Regions from separate parts of the Thermotoga sp. SG1 genome, predicted to be linked through region 3. Evidence: predicted binding sites of a transcription regulator. Region 3 holds the regulator's gene; each other region holds the start of a gene.
What was found. The regulator HrcA, encoded in region 3, represses chaperone genes, less so after heat shock. The targets are predictions, from matches to a motif close to ATTAGCACTCNNANNNTNNGAGTGCTAAT.
Positions count from the first base shown of each region.

Region 1: dnaK (molecular chaperone DnaK) is a predicted target of HrcA. The motif match lies at 2,458-2,486, and genes of this name have one in related genera.
Region 2: groES (co-chaperone GroES) is a predicted target of HrcA. The motif match lies at 2,622-2,650, and genes of this name have one in related genera.

Region 1 covers NZ_LNDD01000001.1:52,161-60,429, reverse strand. Annotated here, with positions in the region: gene AS006_RS00295 (efflux RND transporter permease subunit) at 1-2,404, opposite strand, end outside; gene dnaK (molecular chaperone DnaK) at 2,633-4,423, shown strand; gene AS006_RS00285 (Hsp20/alpha crystallin family protein) at 4,438-4,881, shown strand; gene AS006_RS00280 (phosphate propanoyltransferase) at 4,910-5,542, opposite strand; gene AS006_RS00275 (sulfite exporter TauE/SafE family protein) at 5,577-6,302, opposite strand; gene AS006_RS00270 (ABC transporter ATP-binding protein) at 6,351-7,244, shown strand; gene AS006_RS00265 (ABC transporter permease) at 7,241-8,269, shown strand, end outside.
Region 2 covers NZ_LNDD01000003.1:77,068-85,336, reverse strand. Annotated here, with positions in the region: gene AS006_RS03300 (AAA family ATPase) at 1-508, shown strand, start outside; gene groL (chaperonin GroEL) at 691-2,307, opposite strand; gene groES (co-chaperone GroES) at 2,322-2,597, opposite strand; RNA gene ssrA (transfer-messenger RNA) at 2,800-3,156, opposite strand; gene AS006_RS03280 (ABC transporter permease) at 3,273-4,310, shown strand; gene AS006_RS03275 (ABC transporter permease) at 4,324-5,265, shown strand; gene AS006_RS03270 (ABC transporter ATP-binding protein) at 5,278-6,279, shown strand; gene AS006_RS03265 (ABC transporter ATP-binding protein) at 6,283-7,437, shown strand; gene AS006_RS03260 (hypothetical protein) at 7,434-7,925, shown strand; gene AS006_RS03255 (ABC transporter ATP-binding protein) at 7,938-8,269, shown strand, end outside.
Region 3 covers NZ_LNDD01000003.1:424,069-432,337, forward strand. Annotated here, with positions in the region: gene era (GTPase Era) at 1-443, shown strand, start outside; gene yqeH (ribosome biogenesis GTPase YqeH) at 455-1,546, shown strand; gene dnaJ (molecular chaperone DnaJ) at 1,543-2,655, opposite strand; gene AS006_RS05050 (nucleotide exchange factor GrpE) at 2,662-3,168, opposite strand; gene hrcA (heat-inducible transcriptional repressor HrcA) at 3,173-4,192, opposite strand; tRNA gene AS006_RS05060 (tRNA-Leu) at 4,318-4,404, shown strand; gene AS006_RS05065 (L-threonylcarbamoyladenylate synthase) at 4,453-5,460, shown strand; gene AS006_RS05070 (cell wall metabolism sensor histidine kinase WalK) at 5,470-6,927, shown strand; gene AS006_RS05075 (HDOD domain-containing protein) at 6,899-7,762, shown strand; gene rbfA (30S ribosome-binding factor RbfA) at 7,775-8,164, shown strand; gene truB (tRNA pseudouridine(55) synthase TruB) at 8,161-8,269, shown strand, end outside.

The DNA.
Region 1 (8,269 bases), on a different contig from region 3:
CACCATCTATACTCACTAGATCCACGTAAATAACACGCTCGCCATCAGAATGGTCAATCATCGAAGGAACATCCTTTTGAGTGACGGTCGCAATGGCTCCGAGCGGAACTTCTCCCTTCAATCCCTCAAGGGGTGTTCTGGGAAGATCCTCCAAGGATAACGACTCTGCTTTTTTAAGAACGATCGGCAATGTTCCTTGACTCGTTTTCAAAGTTCCAATGTTTTTCCCAAGCATGTAGGTTTGCAGGTCCAGGAAAACCTGGCCTGCCACCACACCGTTCATGAGGGATTTGTTCCTGTCTATCCTCACGTGTAAAACGCTCTTTTCATAAGAGTTCCGGATCTGGATTTTTTTAACCTCGGGAAGGTTCTTCAAGCGTTCGAATATCTCCTCGGCTTTTTCCTGAATGAGAGAGAGGTCTTCTCCTCTTACCTCAACCGTTATCGGATAGCCCAGAACCTCGTACAACTGCTGTGACTGTTCCAGAACCTCTATCTTTGTACCGGGGATCTTCAGAGATGTGATGGCTTCTTTCAACCTTTCTCTGTTTTTTGCAAACTCTTTTCTGCTTCCTCCGAGGTTCACCATTATTCTTGCTTCGTTCTGTCCTCGCCCCATTATTTGTGAGTACTCACTGGTTATTCCCACTTCTGAGTAGAAAGAAGAAATGTTGTAGGTGGATCTATGTTCGTTAAGATATTCTTCTATTTTCTGAACCACTTCGGATGTTCTTTCGTAGGAAGCTTGAGGTGGCAGTTTCACGTCTATAACCAGAAGGTTTGTCTGGAAGGAAGGAAGAAATCCCATGGGTTTTGAAAGTAGAAACACAGCCGACACGATAACGAGGGTGAAAGCCACTGCAAGAACCAGGCCCTCTCTATTCATACACCATTCCAAAGCTTTTCGATAGGACTCCTGAAGCTTTTCGGTGAGTTTTCCTTTCCTTGGTCTTATCCATCTTGTACCGGCTGGAACGATGACGGTTGAAACGAAAAGAGAAGAAGAAAGGGCAAGAACAAAAGCGAGAGCAAAGTATTTGAACAGCCTCACCACAAAGCCGGTGAAGAACACTATGGGTAAAAACACAGAAACGGTGGTGAGTGTGGAAGCAAGAATTGCCAGCCAGACTTCTCCCGTTCCTTCTCTTGCGGCATCTGGAATGGACCTTCCCAGAGAACGATGGCGGTATATATTCTCAAAGACAACGATGGAGTTGTCCACCAGCATTCCCAGTGCCATGATGAGACCACCGAGGGTCAGTGTGTCAAGGTTTAACCCGAACGCGTACAGAAAGACGAAGGTGACGGTGAGAGAAAGCGGTATAGAAAAGGACGTGACGAGTGTGGAGATGAAATCCTTCAGGAAGATCAGGACCACAGCGAATGCTGCTATGAATCCATAGAACAGATTCTTGAGAAGGTTGTCGATGGCTCTTTCCGTGTAGTAAGCCTGGTTCATGGCCTCTATGTAACCTATTTTGGAATCACTCAGTATTTTCTTTATCTCACGAACGGTCTTGACGGTGTTCGCACCGCTTCTTTTGTAGATGGCGATGAGAGATGCCTTTTTCCCGTTGACCCTGACTTCTCCCTGAGCGCTCTCTTCTGCTATCTTCACCTCTGCTATGTTTTTCAGGCGAACTGGAATCAAAAGTTTTGGTATTTCACCTCGAAGCAGGGACTGGTATTTCACTCCTCTGAAACCCACGATGGTGTTTTTCAGATCCTCGAGGTTCTCGAAACGCCCATCGACAGAAACAGGATAGATGTTTCCCTCAGAATCCTTCACGTATCCAAACGGATAAACCAGATTTCCTGAGAGAATGGTTTCTATCAGTGAAGGATCAGCGTCGAACTTCTTTATCTTCTCGTGATTCAGAACGATTTCGACGATTTTCTTCGGTTCGCCCATCACTTCAACGCTGGCAACATCCGGAAGTCTTCTGATCTTTGAGACAACCTCTTCGTAATCTTCTTCAGTTGAGAAAGCATACACCGGAAGCAGAGACGGATCGAATTCCACAACGACTGGCTTGGCTTCTTCCGGGAGTTCTCGAGAAGCAAGTTCCACATACCTGGACAACCTTCCCACAGCATCGGTTGTTTTCACATTCCACTCAAACTCTACAAGGATGAAGGAAACAGAATCCATGGACATAGAGGTAAACCTTCTAACACCCGGTGTGGACGAGATGTACTCTTCAAGAGGAAAAGTCACGAGTTCTTCTACCTCTTCCGCACCTGCACCCATGTAAGTAGTCAGAACAACCGCATAGGGATATTCGATCTGTGGAAGAAGATCTAATTTGAGGTGCTGGAAAGATATGAATCCGAGGAACACTATAGCGGTCAACAGCATCAATATTGTTACTGGTCTTTTCGATGATATCTCTGCTAGTTTCATCTGGATCCCTCCCCGGCCGGTTCAATTATATATCATTCCTTGAAGGAAAACTCATTATCATTCATAAGTTTCGTTTGCTATACGATATAATTACAAATAAATTATGACATCTCATTAATAGATAAAAAACACAATTCAAAAACGAACGAATTATCAACCGGAATCTTGACACATCGTTCAAGGCTTTCTATAATTTCACACGGAGAAAGAAATCGAGGAGGTGGAACGATGGCGGAAAAGAAAGAATTCGTTGTTGGTATAGACCTTGGAACGACGAACTCCGTGATTGCCTGGATGAAACCAGATGGTACAGTTGAAGTGATACCAAACGCAGAGGGAAGCAGGATAACACCATCCATCGTTGCCTTCACAAAGAGTGGAGAAATTCTTGTGGGAGAACCCGCAAAAAGACAGATGATTCTCAATCCCGAAAGAACAATAAAGTCTATAAAGAGAAAAATGGGTACCGACTACAAGGTCAAAATAGATGACAAAGAGTACACACCGCAGGAGATCAGCGCACTTATCCTGAAGAAACTCAAGAACGATGCTGAAGCGTACCTCGGTGGCGAAATAAAGAAGGCTGTCATCACCTGTCCTGCCTACTTCAACGATGCTCAGAGGCAGGCCACAAAAGAGGCAGGAATCATAGCCGGGCTTGAAGTGTTGAGGATCATCAACGAACCCACCGCAGCCGCTCTCGCGTACGGTCTGGACAAATCGGGAAAGGAGCAAAAAGTTCTAGTCTACGACCTCGGTGGTGGTACGTTCGATGTATCAATCCTGGAAATCGGAGATGGTGTCATTGAAGTTATCGCAACCGCGGGTAACAACCACCTCGGAGGAGATGATTTCGATCAAAGGCTCATAGACTGGATGGCTGAGGAATTCAAGAAACAGCATGGAATAGATCTCAGAGAGGACAGGCAGGCCCTGCAGAGATTGAGGGACGCTGCAGAGAAAGCCAAGATAGAACTCTCGACGAAGATGGAGACAGACGTGAGTCTTCCGTTCATAGCGGTTTCTCCAAGTGGACAGCCACTTCACCTCGAAATGAGGATCACCAGAAGTCTCTTTGAGTCGCTGACGAAGGACCTCGTCGAGATGACAAGGGGTCCGATAGAACAGGCACTCAACGACGCAAAACTCTCACCAAAGGACATAGACGAGATCATACTCGTTGGTGGAATGACCAGGGTTCCGATGGTCCAGAGGTTTATAAAAGAGTTCTTCGGAAAAGAGCCGAACAAGAGTGTCAATCCGGATGAAGCGGTTGCCATCGGTGCAGCAATTCAGGCAGCCATCCTTGCAGGAACAGAGGGTGCCAAGGGAAGAGATATCGTCCTCGTGGATGTCACACCGCTCACGCTTGGAATAGAGGTTAAAGGAGGTCTGTTTGAACCGATCATACCGAGAAACACAAAGATCCCTGTGAGAAAGAGCAAGATCTTCACCACTGTTGAAGACGGACAGACCGAGGTTGAGATCAGAGTCTATCAGGGTGAAAGGCCGATCGCAAGAGAAAACATCTTCCTTGGAAGCTTCAAGCTTGTTGGTATACCACCGGCACCAAGAGGTGTTCCTCAGATAGAAGTCACGTTCGACATAGACAGCGATGGAATAGTCCATGTTTCAGCAAAAGACCTCGGTTCTGGAAAAGAGCAATCCATGGTGGTAACGGGAAGACACAAACTTTCTGAAGAAGACATAAAGAGAATGATAGAGGACGCGAAAAGATACGAAGAACAGGACAGGCGACTCAAAGAGGAGATCGAACTCAAAAACAGAGCAGACGACCTCGCGTACAGTGTGGAAAAGACCCTCAGAGAACATGGAGACAAAATACCGGTAGATCTCAAGTCCAGGCTTGAAGATATGATCAGAGAACTCAGAGACGCCATCAACAGAAACGACATACCAAGGGTGAAGATGCTCTTCGATGATCTCCAGAAAGAAAGCATGAAGATAGGAGAATACCTCTACAAGTCTGCAACAGGAGGAGAGGCAACAAACCAGTGAAGGGGGGTGACACGATGCTCCTTGGAAGAAGGGAAGACATCTTCAGGCCGTTCAGGGAACTCCAGAGGGAGATAGATAGACTCTTCGAGGACTTCTTCAAAACTGAGATCAGACCATCCAGGGAGGTCTTTGCACCGGACATGGATGTGTACGAAACAGACGACGAAGTAGTGGTGGAAGTGGAAGTGCCAGGTCTTGACAGAAAAGACATCAAAATAACAGTTGAGGAAAACATTTTGAAGATCTCTGGAGAGAAGAAGATCGAAAGAGAACAAAAAGGCAGGAACTACTACTTCGTCGAAAGAAGCGCAGGTAAGTTCGAAAGGGCCATAAGGCTTCCAGATTACGTAGACGTGGAAAAAATCAAGGCAGAGTACAAGAACGGAGTCCTCACAGTCAGAATACCGAAGAAAGAAGAGAGGAAAAAGAAAGTGATCGAGGTGGAGGTTCAGGAGTAAGGGGAGCGTGCGCTCCCCTTTTCACTTTCTAGAACTCCACAATGTAGACAAAATCTCCTGTGTTGAGCATGGCGGCGTTTGCCTCGTCCGTGTCCACATGGAATTCCAGAGCAAAATCTTCTCTCACCCTTATGAGAACATCGTCGAATATCAACCTTCTGTCTCCGTTTTCAACGATCACCTTTACTATGTCCTTGTCTTTCACACCGTAGTGTTCTGCGTCCTTTGGGTGCATGTGTATGTGTCTTTTTGCTATGATGACTCCTTTTTCCTTCACCAGGATTCCGTTTGGGCCTATGATGACGATTCCCGGGGTTCCTTCAAGATCCCCAGAGTCTCTAACGGGAGGTCTCACACCGAGCCTGAAGGCATCCGTTCTGGAGATCTCCACCTGAGTTTCTTTTCTAACGGGACCAAGCACACGAACGTTCTCAATAGCACCTTTTGGACCAACTATGGTGACGGTTTCCTTCGCAGCGTACTGACCGGGCTGTCTGAGTTCTTTCACCGGTGTTAGCTCGTAACCTTTTCCAAAGAGTGTTTCTAGGTCCTCTCTGGAAAGATGGACGTGTCTGTTGCTCACTCCAACGATTATCCCTGGTTCTTTCTTGAGCAATTGATGCACCTCCCTAACCTTATGCATTATTCCATCCGTTATCATCTCACTTTTCTATTTCTTTCTGGTTGAAAGTTAATTAAAAAACGTATCTTATTCCAACGACGATCACTGCTGCAAAGACGATCCATCTCACCCACTTTGCTCCCTTTTTAACAGAAAAACTGGCTGCAATCCAGGCTCCCGTCATGTTTCCAAGGGCAAGGACCAGACCGTATGGAACGTTCACCTTCCCGTTCAAAAAGAATATTACCAGCGACACCAAGTTGTAAGAGGCCACGATGAACACCTTCACAGCGTTCGTTTTGACCAGTTCATATCCAAGAAGTAGCGCAATCGCCGGCATGAGAAGAAAACCCACTCCCGCCTGTATGAATCCACCGTATATTCCTATCAAAAAGAAGACGATGTATATGAGAATCCAGTTTCTTTTAACCTCCCTGTCTTCCACCCAGATTTTTGGTTTCCACACCAGCGAAAACGCCATGACAAGAAAGATAACACCCACAATTCTCTGAAGGACTTCCTTTTCTATCTGAGCCGCTATGGAACTTCCGATCAGTGCTCCTGCGATGGTTGGTATGGAAACCAGAAGTGCCTCTTTTGCTTTCAGGACATTTTTCGATCTGAATCTTTCGATGGCAACGAGGTTTTGGAGAATGATTGCTATTCTGTTCGTGCCGTTTGCCACGTCTATTCCCAGGCCGAGTGCTGTGAGGATAGGAAGTGTTATCATGGAACCACCACCTGCCATCACGTTCAAAAACCCAGCGAGGATTCCTCCAAGAAAAGCCAGAAATAGCACAGTCAGGCACCTCCTCTTTTGATGTATCACAGTAGTTATGATAGCATTATGTTCAAAGGAGGGATACGTTTGGAAATTCTGAAGGTTGTAAACCTCAAGAAGTACTATGGTGATGTGAAAGCGGTAGATGGAATAAGTTTCACAGTGGAACGCGGGACTGTTTTTTCCCTTCTTGGCCCCAACGGTGCTGGAAAGACCACAACTGTGGAAATCCTTGAGGGTCTCAGAAAGAAAGATGAGGGGGAGATCTACTATTTCGGGGAAAAGAAAGAGTCTCTAGACAGTGAAACCAAAAGAAAAATCGGTGTGTGTCTTCAGAAAAGTGCTTTTTTCGACAACCTTACCGTTCTGGAAACGCTGAAACTCTTCCGTGGCCTTTACGGAAAAGGGCTGAAACTGTCAGAGGTGGTGGATCTATTTCAAATGGAAAAGATCGAAAGAAGAAGAGTTAAGACACTCTCTGGAGGTCAACTTCAGAGACTGGCTGTTGCCGTTGCCTTCATCAACGATCCTGAGATCGTGTTCCTAGATGAGCCAACAACAGGGCTTGATCCACAGGCAAGAAGACAGATCTGGAGCGTCATAGAACACTTCAAAAATCAGGGAAAAACGATCTTTCTCACAACTCACTACATGGAAGAAGCAGAAAAACTCTCCGATCACGTTTGCATAATGGACCACGGAAAGATCATAGCAGAAGGATCGCCGTCTTCCCTCATAAACTCTTCCGGGTTGAAAACCGTAGTTGAATTCGACAGTGATCAGAACGTGGATGTGAAATATCTGGAGAAAAAAGACGGTCATTACGTTGTTGAGACAGACACTCCCGAAGACCTCATAAAAGAACTTTTGAGAAGATGGAATGTCTCGAACATAGTGATAAGAAAACCCAACCTCGAAGACGTCTTTCTGAAACTCACAGGCAGGGATTTGAGAGAATGAAGGCTCTGATTGTTTCCATTCTCAAGAACGACTACTTCAGAGACAAAGGCGCTATCTTCTGGAACTTTCTGTTTCCGCTGCTTCTCTATCTGATCCTTGTGTCGATTTTCGGGAACATGGGTTCGAACATGAACCTGAAAATCGGTGTTGTGGGAAAAAGTGAAACGCTGGAGAGTGTCCTCAGAAGCCTTCCCTCCGGCATAGAAGTCGTCGAAGTGAAGGATGTAGAGCAGGATCTGAAGTATGGAAAAGTAGATGTGTGCATCGTTTTGCCTGAGAGTTTTGACTTTATTTTTACAAGAGCGCTTCTTCTTTCCAGAACGAAACTTTCCGTGCCGGTTGAAGTGGAGGTTCTCTACGCTCCAGAAAGAAGGGAATCTGTGATCCTTGCAAACGTTGTGGCGAACATCTTGGAGTCACTCGATCTCTACATCAGAAAAGCAAGCGAGGTGAAGGTGGAGTACAGAAGGAAAGAAAAGCAAGATTTCAACTATTCACACTACGTGTTTCCTGCCATACTGCTTGTGGGTGTGATGTCCGTAGGTCTTTTCACCGTTCCATACCAGATCGCCCTTCATAGGGAACAGGGTGTTATGAAAAGGTTCTTCGCCTCTCATCTGAAAAGCTATCACTATCTCATTTCGACCATAACCTGCGGCTTTTTTGCGATGGTGATATCTTCTTCCCTTATAATCGTCTTTGCGAAGATACTGTACGGAGTTTCAGTTTCTGGTTCTTCCTTTCTGATCGGAACAGTGATTTCCTTTTTGACGTTTCTGAGTGTTTCTTTGCTCATGGTTTCTCTTTTTAAAAGTTTTTCTGCACTGAACGCTGCTTCCCAGGTCTTCAATCAGGTGTTCATGTTCATGGGAGGGTTCTACTTCGATGTTTCAAACATCTCCTGGCCGCTGAAGGCGATCGTTGTTGGAAATCCAGCGACCTACCTTGTGGACTATTTGAGAGGGTGTCTTGGTTACAAAATGGCTTACACAAATCACTTTCTGGTTCCTATCCTCTGGATTGTC
Region 2 (8,269 bases), 350 kb from region 3:
TGTGAAAGGCGACATCACAAAAGAAGAAGTCGATGCGATAGTGAACGCCGCCAACGAATATCTGAAGCACGGCGGAGGAGTCGCAGGTGCGATTGTAAGAGCGGGTGGAAGTGTGATACAGGAAGAAAGCGACAGGATAGTGAGAGAGCGAGGTAAAGTGCTCACGGGAGAGGCCGTAGTGACGGGAGCGGGAAATCTCAAAGCCAGGTATGTGATCCACGCGGTGGGACCTGTCTGGAAAGGTGGGAACTATGGAGAAGATGAACTGCTGTACAGAGCAGTTTACAACGCTCTTCTCAGAGCCCACGAACTCAAACTGAGGAACGTTTCAATGCCTGCCATCAGTACCGGCATCTTCGGATTTCCGAAGGAAAGAGCGGTCAAGATCTTCGAGAAAGCGATCAGAGATTTCATCGACCATCATCCGGACACATCCCTCGAAGAGATCAGAATATGTAACATCGATGAAGAAACGACCAGAGTGTTCGAAGAGAACCTGAAGATCTGAAAACAAAAGGGGCCATCGGGCCCCTTTTTAAAGACCTCAGAGGAAGTATTGAACCAACTCAAACGATTTCTTGGATCTGATACCGGCAAAATCGCCATACCTGAAAGGGGATATTGATACTTTCATTGTATCACAAACTGGATAAAAAACAAAGGGGGCGTCCGCCCCCCAATTGTGTTTCATCAGTACTCTTCAGGCAAAGACGGTGTTTCTTTCTTTTCCTCGGGTTTTTCGACCACCAGCACTTCCGTTGTCAGAAGCATTCCCGCGATGGATGCTGCGTTCTGGAGAGCACTCCTTGTGACCTTTGCAGGATCTATGATTCCCTTCTCAAACATGTTTCCAAATTCGCCCCTCAGAGCGTCGAAACCGTAAGCCGGATCATCGCTAGCAAGGATTTTTTCTATGATTACAGCTCCATCGTATCCAGCGTTCTCCGCAATCTGTCTGATCGGTGCAGAGAGGGCTTTGTAGACGATCTGTGCTCCTATCTTCTCGTCACCATCGAGCTCTTCGAGGAGTTTTTCTACGGCTTTTCTGGATCTCAGGAGAGTGACTCCTCCACCGGGAACGATTCCCTCTTCTACGGCAGCCCTAGTTGCGCTCAGAGCGTCTTCGATTCTGTGTTTCTTTTCCTTGAGTTCTGTTTCGGTGGCGGCTCCAACTTTTATGACGGCGACTCCACCGGCGAGTTTGGCCATTCTCTCCTGGAGCGTTTCTTTTTCGTACTCAGATGTGGTTTCTTCTATCTGAGCCTTGATCTGTGCGATTCTCTTCTTGATCGCTTCGGGATCTCCTTTTCCTCCGATGATGATGGTCTCGTCTTTCTTGACTCTCACAAGGTCAGCCCTTCCAAGGTCCTCGAGTGTGAGGTCTTCAAGGTTGATTCCGAGTTCTTCACTTGCAACTTGTCCACCGGTGAGAATGGCTATATCCTGGAGCATAGCCTTTCTTCTTTCACCGAATCCAGGTGCTTTTACCGCACAGGACTGAAGCGTTCCCTTGAGTTTGTTGAGAACGAGTGTGGTCAGAGCCTCACCTTCGACGTCCTCGGCGATGACAAGAAGCGGTCTTCCCGTCTGAGCAACTTTCTCGAGAATCGGTATCAGAGGCTTCACAGCGCTGAGTTTCCTGTCGGTGATAAGGATGAAAGGTTCTTTCAAAACGACTTCCATCTTCTCTGCATCCGTCACAAAGTATGGTGAGATGTATCCCCTGTCGAACTGCATTCCTTCGGTGAACTCAACATAGGTCTCGAGTGTCTTGGAGTCTTCAACTGTGATGACACCGTCTTCTCCAACTTTGTCCATGGCCTCGGCGATGAGTTCTCCTATTTCAGGGCTGTTGGCGGAAATCGCTGCAACATGAGCGATGTCTTCCCTTCCAGAGAGTTTCTTGGAGAGCTTTTTGATTTCCTCGACGGCCCTTTCAACGGCCTTGTCTATTCCTCTTTTGAGCAGGATCGGATTCGCCCCGGCTGCAACGTTCTTGAGGCCTTCTTTGATCATCGCCTGTGCGAGAACCGTTGCCGTTGTCGTACCGTCTCCGGCGACATCGTTCGTCTTGGAGGCAACCTCCTTCACGAGCTGAGCACCGAGGTTTTCGAATTTATCCTCGAGTTCGATTTCCTTTGCTATAGAAACACCGTCGTTCGTTATGGTTGGAGATCCCCAGGATTTCTCAATGACAACGTTTCTTCCCTTCGGTCCAAGAGTTATCTTCACAGCGTTTGCGACCTTGTCCACACCTCTTTCGAGAGCCCTTCTTGCTTCCTCGTTGAACTTCAGAAGCTTCGGCATATCTCACACCTCCCTCACTCTTCGATTTTCGCAAGTATATCGTTCACATCGATGATGATGTAATCTTCATCATCGATCTTTATTTCCGTACCGGCGTACTTGGAGAAGATCACTTTATCTCCTACCTTGATATCGAACTTCTCTTCATCTTCGATCTTTCCCACCGCAACGACCTCGGCTTTCATGGGTTTTTCTTTTGCCGAATCTGGAAGCACTATTCCTCCTTCGGTCTTTTTCTCCTCCTTGATGGGTTTGATCAGCAACCTTTCACCGAGAGGTTTCACCTTCATGCTTCATCCCTCCTTCGGAAATTTTTTAGCACTCTCGACTTTTGACTGCTAATATAAATATACAACTTTTTCCATGCGACTTCAAGCGCTGTGATTTAAGGAAAAACAACAAAAAAATTACGATATAATTAAACCAAAGATAAAAAATGTCTAAAACCACGTTTCAAAATTTAAGGGGGTGCTTTCGGCACCCCCTTTTGTCTGGTGGAGGCGGGGGGATTCGAACCCCCGTCCGAAGATGGAGGCCCCTGGGCTTCTCCGAGCGCAGCCCGTGTTTTATGTCTCGGGAATGACTCCCCACGGGCAGGGCGTCACTTCCCACAGCCTTCCTGAAACTTCCCGATCCGGGCCGGAAGGCGGAGCCCAGATCGGTAGGCTGGATTCCTCACGCCCTCTTCCGGAGCCCAGCCAACCCCGGAGAGGACGGCCGCCTATCTATTAGGCGGCAACAGCAACAGGTTCGTTGGCACTTATTCGTGTTCCCACCTTTTTTACGAGGAGGTGGGGACCTCGGCTCGCTTCCCAGGGGACTCCATCCCCGTCGAACCCGTTCGCCCCCTGGTCTCAACCGAAATTATTATACCACGTCTCATTGACTCTGCTCTCCTCAGAAAGGTTCAGATTATTGTATAATCATATGAAGGCATCAGGAAAATCGACCAGGAGGTGTACCCTGTGGCAGCATACGTTATACGAAGGTTGCTTCTGCTTCCCCTGATACTCCTCGGTGTAACGTTCATCGTGTTTTCCATGATCCAGTCACTTGGACCTGACAAACTGCTGGCCGCTTATGTGAATCCGAACATGCTCGACAAACTGACACCAGAGCAGATGGACGCATTGAAAGAAAAGTACGGACTGAACAACTTCTTCGTGATCCGGTACGGCAAATGGCTTCTCAACACCTTGAAGGGAGATCTTGGTTGGTCTCTTGTGGGAAAAGAACCCGTGAAAGACGCCCTTTTGAAGAGATTGCCGTACACGATTGAACTCGCACTTTACGCCATTTTCCCGGTTATATTCATTGGAATCTGGCTGGGTGTGAAAGCCGCCGTACACAGGGGCAAATTCCTGGACCATTTCATAAGGATATTCGCCGTTGTGGGATGGTCCTTTCCGGATTTTGTTTTTGGACTGCTTGTTTTGATGATCTTCTACAGCATTCTGAACTGGCTCCCTCCGGGAAATCTCAGCTTATGGGCTGAAGAAGTGATCAGATCTCCTGAATTTCATCGTTACACGAAACTCATCACGGTCGATGCCCTGTTGAACGGAAGACTCGACGTTTTCTGGGACGGCCTGAAACACCTCATAGGTCCCATCATAACACTCTCCTGGCTCTGGTGGGCGTATCTTTTGAGGATCACAAGATCCAGTATGCTGGAGGTTTTGAACAAAGAATACGTGAGAACGGCCAGAGCGAAGGGCCTTCCAGAAGACGTGGTCATAAACAAGCACGCCAAGAGAAATGCTCTCATTCCCGTTACCACGGTAGCCGGCGGTATGGTGATAGGGTTGTTCTCTGGAACGGTGATCGTGGAGACAGTTTTCAACAGGACGGGTGTGGGAAGCTTCACGGCACAGGCGGCACTCCAACTCGACTACGCGTCCGTCATGGCTTCTGCTCTGTTCTTCTCCACGATCCTGGTGATAGGAAATCTCATTATAGACATCCTGTACGCTCTCATAGATCCCAGAATAAGACTCGGATGAGAGGTGAAATGGCGTGAATCAGGAGTTGAAGAGAATCCTGAAGAGATTTTTCAAAGATCCATCTGCTGTGCTCGGACTTTCTCTGGTTCTTTTTTTCACGGTGGTGGCCATTCTGGCGCCCGTTATCGCACCACCCGTTCATCCTCTCACGAGGATGAAACTACCAGATCCCTATTTGATGCCCGTTGTGAGCTGGGATCAGAGCCCTCAGCCTCCGACTTCAAAAGAAGACGCCATAGCGAAAAATCCCAACAGAGAACCTATACGAGGTGTGGATTATCATCCGTTCGGTGTCATAGGTGGAAGGGACATATTCTACGGAGTTGTCTGGGGAACGAGGACGGCCTTCAAAATAGGGATAATAGTCACCCTAGCCAGGCTTCTGATAGGAATCCTGATAGGGTCCATCTCCGGATACTTTGGAGGATGGATAGATGAACTTCTCATGAGGATCACCGACGTATTCCTTTCAATCCCGTTTCTCATAGCCGCCGTTGTTCTTACGACGGTGCTTGGAACGGGCCTGGACAAGGTCATGATAGCGATGATCGTATTCGGCTGGATGGGCGCCGCAAGGCTAATAAGAGGAAACATACTGCAGGTGAGAGAAGAACAGTACGTTCTCGCAGCGAAGGCAATCGGTGTACCGGACTTTCTCATCATACTAAAACACGTGCTTCCAAACTCCATTTTCCCTGTTCTGATCTGGGCATCCATGAACATGGGATCCCTTGTGATAACGGCCGCTGTGCTCAGCTTCCTTGGCCTTGGAGCCCCTCAGGGATACGCAGACTGGGGGTCCATCCTCAGCTACTCCAGAGACTGGATGATGGAGATCGGAAAACACTGGTACGCTCTTGTCTATCCGGGAACCGCTATGGTGCTGTTCGTGCTCGGATGGAACCTGCTGGGAGATGCACTGAGAGATGCATTCGACCCAAGGCTCAAACTCTAAGGAGGGATCGAGTTGAAAGAACCTTTGCTTCGAGTGGAAAATCTCAAGACCTACTTCTATACAGAAGATGGTGTTGTTAAGGCCGTTGATGGTGTCTCCTTCGATGTGTTCGAAGGGGAAACCCTTGGGATCGTTGGAGAGTCAGGAAGTGGAAAGAGCGTGACTTCTCTTTCCATAATGAGACTTCTGGATCAAAACGGAAGGATAGAGGATGGGAAGATCGTTTTCAAAGGGAAAAACTTTCTTGAACTTTCAGAGAGTGAGATGAGGAAGATACGAGGAAAAGAAATCGCCATGATCTTCCAGGAACCCATGGTGGCCTTGAATCCCGTCTTCACCATAGGAGACCAGATAATGGAGGCGATCATGCTTCATCAGAATGTCTCGGAGAAAGAGGCACGGAAGATGGCGATAGACATGCTGAGAAAAGTGGGAATCCCCGAACCCGAGAAGAGGGTCGACGAGTACCCTCACCAACTGTCCGGCGGTATGAGACAACGTGCTATGATTGCCATGGCCCTCTCCTGCAGACCAAGCCTTTTGATAGCAGACGAACCAACAACCGCGCTGGACGTCACCATCCAGGCTCAGATCCTCGAACTCATGAAGGAACTTCAGAGAGAGTACGGAATGGCGATCATTCTGATCACCCACGACATGGGTGTCGTTGCGGAGATGTCCGACAAGGTTGCCGTTATGTACGCCGGAAAAGTGGTTGAGTACGGTGATGCGAAGACCATTTTCAACGAACCGAAACACCCGTACACTTATGCGCTCCTCGAGTCCACTCCGAGAATCGATATAGATCAGGAAAGGTTGAAGAGTATTCCAGGAAACGTCCCGGATCCTCTCAACTTCCCCACGGGGTGTAAGTTCCATCCAAGGTGTGAGTTCTTCGTGAAAGGAAAGTGTGATGTTGAAGAACCAGAACTGGAAGATATCGGAAACCACAGGGTCAGATGCTTCTTCTGGCAGAAACTCGATGAGATCAGACGTACAAAAAGCGAGGTGTGAGACGTGAGCAAAGAAATCGTGAGAGTAGAAAACCTCGTGAAATACTTCCCCATAAGGGCTGGTGTTTTCAAGAGGATCGTCGGATGGGTCAAAGCGGTGGATGGTGTGAGTTTCAGTATAAACGAGGGTGAAACTTTTGGATTGGTGGGAGAGTCAGGATGTGGCAAAACAACGGTTGGAATGACCCTTTTGAGACTGTACGAGCCAACATCGGGGCGAATAATCGTTGATGGAGAAGACACAACTTACTACTTCATGAGCCGGTCCAGGGCAAAGGACTACATAAGAAAGACTTATGTGGAAAGGTTCAAAAAGATGAAAGAAGATGACATAGAAAAGCTCGATGGAGTGGACAAAAAGTACGCCCACCTTTTCTTCGAAGAGGCGAAGGCCTCACCGAAGAAGTTCATGGCTCTCCTTCTCGATGATCTGAAGGAGAAAAGGAGAAAGTTCAGAAGAGAAATGCAGATTGTCTTCCAGGATCCGTACAGTTCCTTGAATCCGAGACTGAGGGTGAGGAGCATTGTGAGAGAAGGAATTGTCACTCACAGACTCGCACGCGGTAAAGAAGTGGAAGAAAGGGTCAAAGAGATCCTCGAAGACGTTGGCATTCCCTCTGCCTACATCTACAGGTTCCCCCACGAGTTCTCCGGGGGTCAAAGGCAGAGAATAGGCATTGCGAGGGCTCTTGCACTGGAACCAAAACTCGTTGTGGCAGACGAAGCAGTGGCAGCCCTCGACGTCTCCATAAGGAGCCAGATCATAAACCTCATGGAGGACCTTCAGAGAGAACACAAACTGACCTACATCTTCATCTCTCACGACCTTGCCGTCGTGAAGCACATCAGCGATCGAATCGGCGTGATGTACCTCGGAAAGATAGTAGAACTCGCTCCAAAAAAGGCCTTGTTTGAGAATCCTCTGCATCCATACACCGTGGCCCTGATGTCGGCGATACCGATACCCGATCCAAACAAAAAGAGAAAGAGAATTATACTGAAAGGAGATGTGCCGAGTCCGATAAATCCTCCTTCTGGATGCCGATTCCACCCAAGGTGCCCCATTGCAAAGGACGTTTGTGCCAGGGAAGAACCCCCCCTTCGGGAAATCGAAGGAGGGCACTTCGTCGCTTGTCATTTCCCGGGTGAGTTGCGATGAAAAGACACTGGTTCATTCTGCTTTCAATAGCGATCGTTATATTGCTTTTCAGGGTCAAGTGGGATGTGAAGAAAATCTACGTGAAAGATTACGAGATTAAAGAAATGGTGGAAAAGATCCTGACAGAGAAATACTACAGGTTCTCTTTTGTGGACAACGAAGAAAACACCTTGGTGATAGAGAAAGACAGGGTGATCCTGCCACCAAACGACATAGTCCTGCACCTAGACTGGAGCGAAGAAAAGAAGGAAAAGGCAAGGAGACTGGCTGAATCTCTGTTTCAGGAAGAAGTTGCTCTTTCGGCCACCGAAACAAAAATCGCCACAGAGGATGTGATACTGGAAAGGGCACTGGACAGCTTTTTCAGAGGAGATAGTTCTTTCTTCGAGAACGGATATTACTGTGGAGATATCTATCTGTTTCTCAAAGATGAGTGTGTTGCAAGGTACGATCCAAAAACAGAGGAACTCGTCCTTTTTGGTCCTTAGGAGGTGAAGACTTTGGCAGCACTTCTTGAGGTGAGGAACCTGAGCACGTGGTTCTACATGGAAGAGGGCATAGTCAAGGCCGTGAACGATGTGAGCTTTTCTTTGAACTCCAACGAAGTGCTTGGAATCGTCGGAGAAACAGGCTCTGGAAAGAGCGTGACGGTAAAATCCATCATGCGTCTCATAAAACCTCCGGGAAAGATCGTGAGTGGAGAGGTACTCTACAGAGGACAGGACATTCTGAAGATCTCCGAAAAAGATATGCACAGAATTCGTGGGAAGGAAATCGCTATGATCTTCCAGGATCCGATGATGTCTTTAAACCCTCTCTATACAATCGGTGA
Region 3 (8,269 bases):
TGAAGGGTATAGGTGTTTTCGAGTTGCTTGATAAGATAAAGGAAGAACTTCCAGAAGGACCACAGTACTACCCTGAGGACATGATCACGGATCGTCCGCTCTCTTTCATGGCGGCTGAAATCATAAGAGAAAAGATCTTCCATCTGACTCGTCAGGAAGTTCCGCATTCCACCGCCGTCGTCATCGAGGAGATAAAGGACAGACCGAACGGTGTCCTTTACATACGGGCCAACATATACGTAGAACGTGATTCACAGAAGGGAATATTGATAGGAAAAAGCGGCAGCATGATAAAGAAGATAGGAACCCTTGCACGTGAAGAGATAGAGTTCCTTGTTGGAAGGAAGGTGTTTCTCGATCTCAACGTCAAGGTGAAAGAAAAGTGGAGGGAAAAGGACTTCATAATCCTTCAGGAAATCGGTCTGAAACACGACATAAAATGAGGTGATGTTCGATGAAGTGTCCAGGATGTGGTGCCAGCATACAGTTCGAGGATCCGAAAAAACCAGGGTACATCCCAAGGGAAGCCTTTGAAAAAAGACTGGAGGAAGGGAAAGAAATCCTGTGTCAACGGTGCTTTCGTATAAAGCACTATGGAAAACTGGAACCCATAGAGTACGACTGGGATTTCAGGAATCAGTTGAAATCCTACCTCGGTGGTTTTGAGGTGGTTCTGTGGGTGATCGACATCTTCGACTTTGAGGGCACGTACAGAGAAGACATAGCGAACCTGCTGAAAGGAAAGGACGTTGTGTATGTGATCAACAAGCTCGACCTTCTTCCCAGGGCAGTTACTGTCAGGGAAGTGAAAGAATGGGTGAAAAGGAGAATAAAAGCAAAAGATCCCGAAAAGATAAGAATAGTGAGTGCCGAGAAAAACCACGGTCTGAAGTCCCTAGTGAAACTGCTTGCACGATTGACCGACAAGGCACTGGTGATAGGAGTGACGAACGTTGGGAAATCCTCCCTTTTAAACAAGATATGTACTCACGAGAACACCATCAGTCCGTTTCCAGGAACGACTCTTGGAATACTGAGAAGGAAGGTAAAAGGTGAGAATCTCTACCTTTACGACACCCCCGGTATCATGACGAAAGACAGAGTCCTCGATCTTCTGGATCCGGAATGTCAAAAGGCGATCCTGCCGAGGGAAGAACTCTCCAGAAAAACCTTCAAACCAGAGAGGAACAGAACGATCTTCATGGGAGGATTGTGTCGCTTTGACATAGACTACGAAACGGAGAAAAGCCCCATATTCCTACTCTTTTCCTCCAGAGAGGTTACCTTTCATGAGACAAGGAGAGAAAGAGCAGACGAGTTGATGAGGAACAGACTGGGAGATCTTCTAAAACCACCCTGTTCGAAAGCGAGGTACGAAGATTTCACGTGGAAAAAGGAGAAGTTCATTCTGAACAAAGGAGAAGAACTGGCAGTGGCGGGCCTGGGATGGATGAGTGTCAGAAGAGGACCGTTGACGGTCGAAGTTACCATCCCGGAAAATGTAAAACTCGTTATAAGAGAAGCCCTGGTGAACCCCAACCGCTAGGCAACGGGAATGCCTCTTCTCTTTGCCAGATCCTCCAGTATTTTTCTTTCTTCTCTAGAAAGGTTCTTTGGAATTTCAACATGTACATTCACAAGGAGGTCGCCCCTTCTACCGTACTCACCCGGCAGTCCTTTCCCTTTCAGACGGAATACCGTCTCGGGCTGTGTGCCAGGTGGTATCTTCAGCATGGTTGTACCACCTTCGGGGAGAGGAATCTCGACGGTTGTTCCCAGTATCGCCTGGAGGTAATCTATCGTGATGTCGTATATCAGATCTCTTCCAGATCTCCTGAACTTGCTATCTGATTTCACTCGAACGGTGATTATCAGATCACCGTAGGGACCACCGTAATAACCCGCGTTACCACCACCGGATATCCTCAAATGCCCGCCGTCTTCGATGTTTGGGGGTATTTTTATCGTTCTTCGCACTCTTCTGAGAACTCTTCCACTTCCTCCGCACTCATGACACAATTCTCGAGGGACTCTTCCCGTTCCGCCGCATTCGTCACAGGTTCTTTCACTGACGAAATATCCAAAGAACGACCTTTTTTCTTCTCTGATCCTTCCCGTTCCACCACAGCGTGGACAGCCGATGTATCCTGAATCTGGCTCTACACCGGTTCCTCCACATCTTAAACACGTTTCGTACCTTTCGTATTCGATGGGAATCTCCGTACCGTTGATCAGGTCGGAAAGGTTCACTTCTATGGTGTAGCGTATGTCTTCTCCTCTGCGGGCGTATTTTCTTCTCTCTCTTCGTCCAGATTCCTCACCGAAGAACACGTCGAATATATCCCTGTTGAAGATATTTTCGAACTCTCTGAAAACGTCTTCGAAGAAGCTGCTACCAGTTTCTGCTTCTTGATAGACGGGTTGTTCCCCGACGTATCCAAAACGATCGTACATGGCCCTCTTCTGAGGATCGCTGAGGACCTCGTAGGCTTCCTGAATCTCTTTGAAGCGCTGCTCGGCTTCTTTTCTGTTTTCTGGATGTCTATCTGGATGCCACTCTTTTACCAGCTTTTTGTACGCTTTTCTTATCTCCTCCTGCGTGGCGTTCCTCGGAACACCGAGGATCTCGTAATAATCCTTTTTTTCTCTTTTCATGGAGAATCACTCCTTTTTATCGGGAGGTTCTTCATCTTTCTTTCTCGGTTTCACGGCCACTTTCACCTTCGCTGGCTTCAATACCTTCCCGTGGAATTTGTAACCACTTTCCAGTACTTCGAGGATAGTGTATTCCTCCACATCGTCCGTTTCAACTCTCTCAACTGCCTCATGTTCGAACGGATCAAAAGTTTCTCCCACCTGGATCTTAGAGAGGCCTTCCTTTTCCAGTGTATTCAGAAGCTTTTTGTATATCAACTTCACACCATCGTAGAAGGATTTCTCATGATCCTTCTGATTCAACGCTCTTTCGAAGTCATCGAGTATGGGAATCAGTTTTGAGATGAGGTATTCGTTTGCGTTCTTTATGAGTTCTCTCTTTTCCCGGGCGACTTCCTCACGGTAATTTTCGTATTCGGCCTTGAGTCTTTTGGCGTATTCTTCGAGTTCCCTGTATTTTTCTTTCAATTCCTCACATTCCTGAGAGAGATCCTTCTTTTCTTTTTCAGACATTCTATCACCTCCTGGCAGCCGATGTGAAGTACTCCGAAAGTCTGTTGAGTACGTAGTTGAAAACCCTGTGGTTTCTGTCGTACCTGGTGATCTTTGAGGTGAAAAGATGGACGCTTCCAATAGGCGATGAACCTTTGTAGTATCTACCAGAGAAAACGGCAAATCTCTCCAGTTTTTTCCTTCCGATCTCTTTTCCGATCTTCACCGTAATGTCTTTGTCGTTTTCTATGAGACTCTCTAGAAAACGATGGTCCTTTAACTCTTCCAGAAGGTGCTTTATATCTTCCAGAGAGAGAGTATCGTCCTTCAGGAGATTTTCAAAGCCAACGTCTATGTACCTTTCCAGTTTTTCGTTCATCACGGATTCTATGAGTTTGAGAATACCGCTTCCTCTGAGAGTTTCTACCTTTCCTGTTAGCACGTCTTCAACTGTTCTTCCCCTCAAAAGGAAGTTCAGCTGTCTTTCTATTTCCTCCCAATTCAAATCGTCATGGATTCTAATGGGAGTGATCTTAGAAATACCGAATTCTGTCAGTATTGAGAAAATAAGGTAATCCTCGGATATCGGTGTGAGGATCACCCTGAGTATTTTCAAATCTCTGGGATTTGGTCTTTCTATGAGAACGTACCCTTCGGCCAGCCGGGCAAGAAGATTGCCAGCCAGAAGCAGGATTTTTTCTGGATCTGCAAGCGGAATTAACCTGAAGGTATCCACCTCCAGGTTCAGTTCTTCGGTTTCTTTGGAGATCTTTACCATTTCTTCGTAGTAGAATCTGAGTCCCTTGTCCGTTGGAACCCGGCCAGCCGAGGTATGAGGTTGGTATATGTAACCAAGGTATTCCAGTTTCTTCATATCGTTTCTTATGGTGGCACTGCTAAAATTTATATTGCTCACTTCGAGAACCCTCTGTGAGCTGACGGGTTTTTTGTTCTCTATGTACTCTTTCACAATGCAGTAAAGTACCTTTCTTTGGCGGTCGTTCAGGTTTCTTTGGTGTTCACCCTTGTTTTGGAGCCTTCTCATTTTAGCACTCCTTTCTTTTGAGTGCTAATAATAGTTTAGCATACATCTTGAAAGAATTCAAGGTCAGAAGAGAAAACAAAAGGACTTGATTTACGAATGGAAAATTGCTACCATATTATACGGGAGCCGAGGTGGCGGAATGGCAGACGCGGCTGACTCAAAATCAGCTGGGGGATAACCCCGTGCGGGTTCAAGTCCCGCCCTCGGCACCAGGAGGGGCTCTAGGAGCCCCATTTGTTTTTAATGAAGGAGGTTGATCGATGACCAGGGTCGTGAAGGTGAATCCTCTCTTTCCCAATGAAAGAGCCCTGAAAGAGGCCGCCGATCTTCTGAAAAAAGGGGAGGTTGTTGTCTTTCCGACAGAAACGGTCTACGGAATAGGGGCGGATGCTTACAACGAGAAAGCGTGCAGGAAGATATTCGAAATCAAGGGAAGACCCGCAGACAACCCTCTGATAGTCCACATATGTTCATTTTCCCAACTCGAAGAGGTGGCAGATGGGTACGAACCTTTCAGAAAGTTTCTGGAGAGATTCTGGCCTGGTCCTTTAACGGTCATACTTCCGAAGAAGTCCTGGAGAATTTCTAATGTGGTCACTGCGGGACTTCCCACGGTGGCTGTGAGAATGCCGGCTCACCCGGTGGCCATGAAACTGATAGAAATGCTGGGAGATCCCATTGCTGCCCCGAGTGCGAACCTGTCTGGAAGACCCAGCGCGACGAACGTGGATCACGTTGTGGAGGACTTCATGGGACGGGTGAGCCTGATACTGGACGCAGGGAACACACCGCTTGGCCTGGAATCCACCATAATAGATCTTTCAAAAGAAAAGCCTGTCCTTTTGAGGCCGGGCCCTGTAGAGGTTGAAAGACTGAAAGAGTTCTTCCCCAATCTTGTTGTACCGGATTTCGTGAAAAAAGGGGAGTTCAGAGGAAAACCTCTGGCACCGGGCATGAAATACCGTCACTACGCTCCCTCAAAGCCGTTGATACTCGTAGAAAACCTCGAGAAGATGAAGAACGTTTTGAAAGAGTTTCCCGATCACGTTGTGATATGTGTCGAAGAGAGGAAGGCCCTGTACGGAGACAGAATCGTCGTAGGTTCTTTGAAAAATCCCTACAGCATAGCGCAGAACCTCTTTGCAGCACTCAGAGAAGCGGAAAAGAGAGAAAAAGAGTATATAATTGTTGAGGGACTGGAGGAAAGAGGCATACTCTTTGCGGTGATGAACCGATTGAGGAAGGCCGCCTCCAGGATCGTGAGGTGAAAGATCTAGATGGACAAAACCCAGGAACGAACCGATAAGTTGCTTTTGCTTCTTTCTATATTGATAATGGAGTTTTCCAACGTAAAGGAAGAGAGGGATGTCCTTCTTAGCCTGTTGAACCTTGTGAAGAAGGTCGTTGATGTGAACGATCTGGTTCTGATCGACGAAAACAAGCGGGTTGTGCTGGGAAGAGAACTCGATGTTTCAAGATTCGAGGAGTTCATAGAATGGGCTACAAAACAGGCATCTCCAGCTTTTGTGGAAGAGGCAGGAAGATACGTCGGAATCATTCCTCTGGTCAAACTCGGAAGGTCCTTCGGGAGTCTGATCGTCTTCATGGATCACCAACCTTCGATGGAAGAGACAGAGATCTTCAGAATTTTTTCGGTTCTTTCTTCCATCGTACTGGAAAACGTCAGGCTCTACAGAGAACTTGAAGAAACGTACGACTACGTGAACACTATCCTCAACAACCTTCCGGAGGGTATCTTCGTTTATTCAAACGGAGAAATACGTTTTCAGAACGAAAGGTTCGCAAGGGAAAGTTTCCCAGAAGATGTTATGAAGAAAGCGATGGAGATTTCAGAAGAGGCAATTTCGCTTGGAGTTCAGAGAACTGGGGAAGTCGAATCTGAGGACGAGTTCTTTTCTATCACCTCCATTCCTCTGCTCTACAACGGTGAGACACAGGCCCTGACGATCGTAGAAAACATCACGGCATCGAAGGAACTAGAAAGGCTAAAACGCATAGACAGGATGAAAACAGAGTTCGTTGCGAACATATCCCATGAGCTCAGAACCCCTCTGACTGCTATAAAAGCCTACACGGAGACCATGTACAACAGCTTGGAGGAACTCGACGCGGATACCCTGAAAGAATTTCTGGAAGTTGTACTCGATCAGAGCAATCACCTTGAAAGTCTTCTCGACGAACTTCTCGATTTCTCCAAACTCGAAAGAAAAGCACTGCAAATAAAAAAGGAAAAAATCAACATCTGCGAACTGGTGGAAAGCGCCGTCAGTGCCATCAAAGAATTCGCAGCTTCTCAGGGTGTAAAAGTCTTTCTGGAAAAGAAGGTTCCATGCTTCGAGGTGGAAGTCGATCCAACGAGGATGAAACAGGTTCTTTTGAACCTTCTGAGTAACGGTGTGAAGTACTCGAAAAAGGATGAACCAGAAAAATATGTGAAGGTGGTTCTGGACAAAAACGAAGATGGTATTCTCATTGTTGTGGAAGACAACGGTATAGGGATACCGGAACACGCCAGAGAAAAGATCTTCGAACAGTTCTACAGAGTCGACTCTTCCTTGACTTACGAAGTTTCTGGAACGGGTCTGGGACTTGCCATTACAAAAGAGATCGTGGAACTCCACGGCGGAAGAATCTGGGTTGAGAGTGAGGAGGGGAAGGGATCCAGGTTTTTCGTGTGGATCCCGCATGATCATGGCACTGAAGATAATCGATAAGATACTCGAGGGTATCGACAAGTTACCATCTCCCAACATCGTCGTTCAAAGGATAGTGGCCGTGTGTTCAAATCCGGTTGCTTCTTCCTCGGAAGTTGCCAACACCCTCATGATGGATGCAAGTCTCAGTGCCAGGGTCTTGAAACTTGCAAATTCTGCTTATTACGGGATTCCCCGGAAAATAACAACCCTGAGTGAAGCAGTCATGATACTGGGATTCAAGACTGTCAGGAACCTTGCTTTGAGCGTTTTCACCTACGATATGATCTTCAAGAACAGATCCTCTAGCATCGACAGAGAAAAACTCTGGGCGCACTTTATTGCAACGGCCGTTGCCTCAGAAACCATTGCAGAGACAGTCGGTTACCCGCTGAAGGAAGAGATATTCATAGCGGGACTACTCCACGACATAGGAAAAGTGGTTTACGACTTTCTTCTCTCTGACGTTCTGGAGATGGAGGTAAGAATCGCTCAGAAGTTAAAGAAGAACCTGATCGAAGTGGAAGAGGAACTGGAGGTGCCCCCTCACACCGAAGTTGGGGCAAAGCTTCTGAAAAACTGGAATTTTCCGGATCTTCTTGTTTTCACAGCAGACTATCATCATCGAGTTGATGCAAACCCCAACGAACTGTTCATCAATCAGGTGTCGATGGTCCATGTTGGGGATGTCCTGGCGAACCTCATGATGAAAGGTGCGTCTCTTTCGTGGGGAGATCCTGTTCTTTCTCATTTTGCTCTGAACACACTCAGATTGAAGCCACGTCTTGTTTTAAGAGTTCTTGAGAGATCCAGGGAAAAATACGAGAAGGCAAAGGAGTTTCTGAGTCTGGATTAGGAGGTGAAAAGAATGCATCCTCTCTATAGAAAGGCGATGTTGGAATCGGAGATACAGAAACTTCTGGCCGAGGCGCTTCGACAGCTGAGAGATCCACGTTTGAAGAAAGAATTTGTGACCTTTTCTCGCGTCGAACTTTCAAAGGACAAGAAATACGCTGACGTTTACGTAAGTTTTCTGGGAAGTCCTCAGGAGCGAAAGGAAGCGGTGGAAATATTGAACAGGGCAAAGGGTTTCTTCAGAACCTATGTGGCAAAGAATCTGAAACTCTACGTTGCTCCGGAGATTCGCTTCTACGAAGACAAAGGAATAGAAGCGAGCGTCAGGGTACATCAGTTGCTGAATCAACTGGGCTTCGATCCGTTTAAACACGAAGAAGAGGAAGGTGAAAACAAGGAATGAAACACGGAGTCCTCGTAGCCTACAAGCCGAAGGGTCCAACCTCACACGATGTGGTGGATGAAGTACGAAAGAAGCTGAAAACACGGAAGGTGGGACACGGTGGAA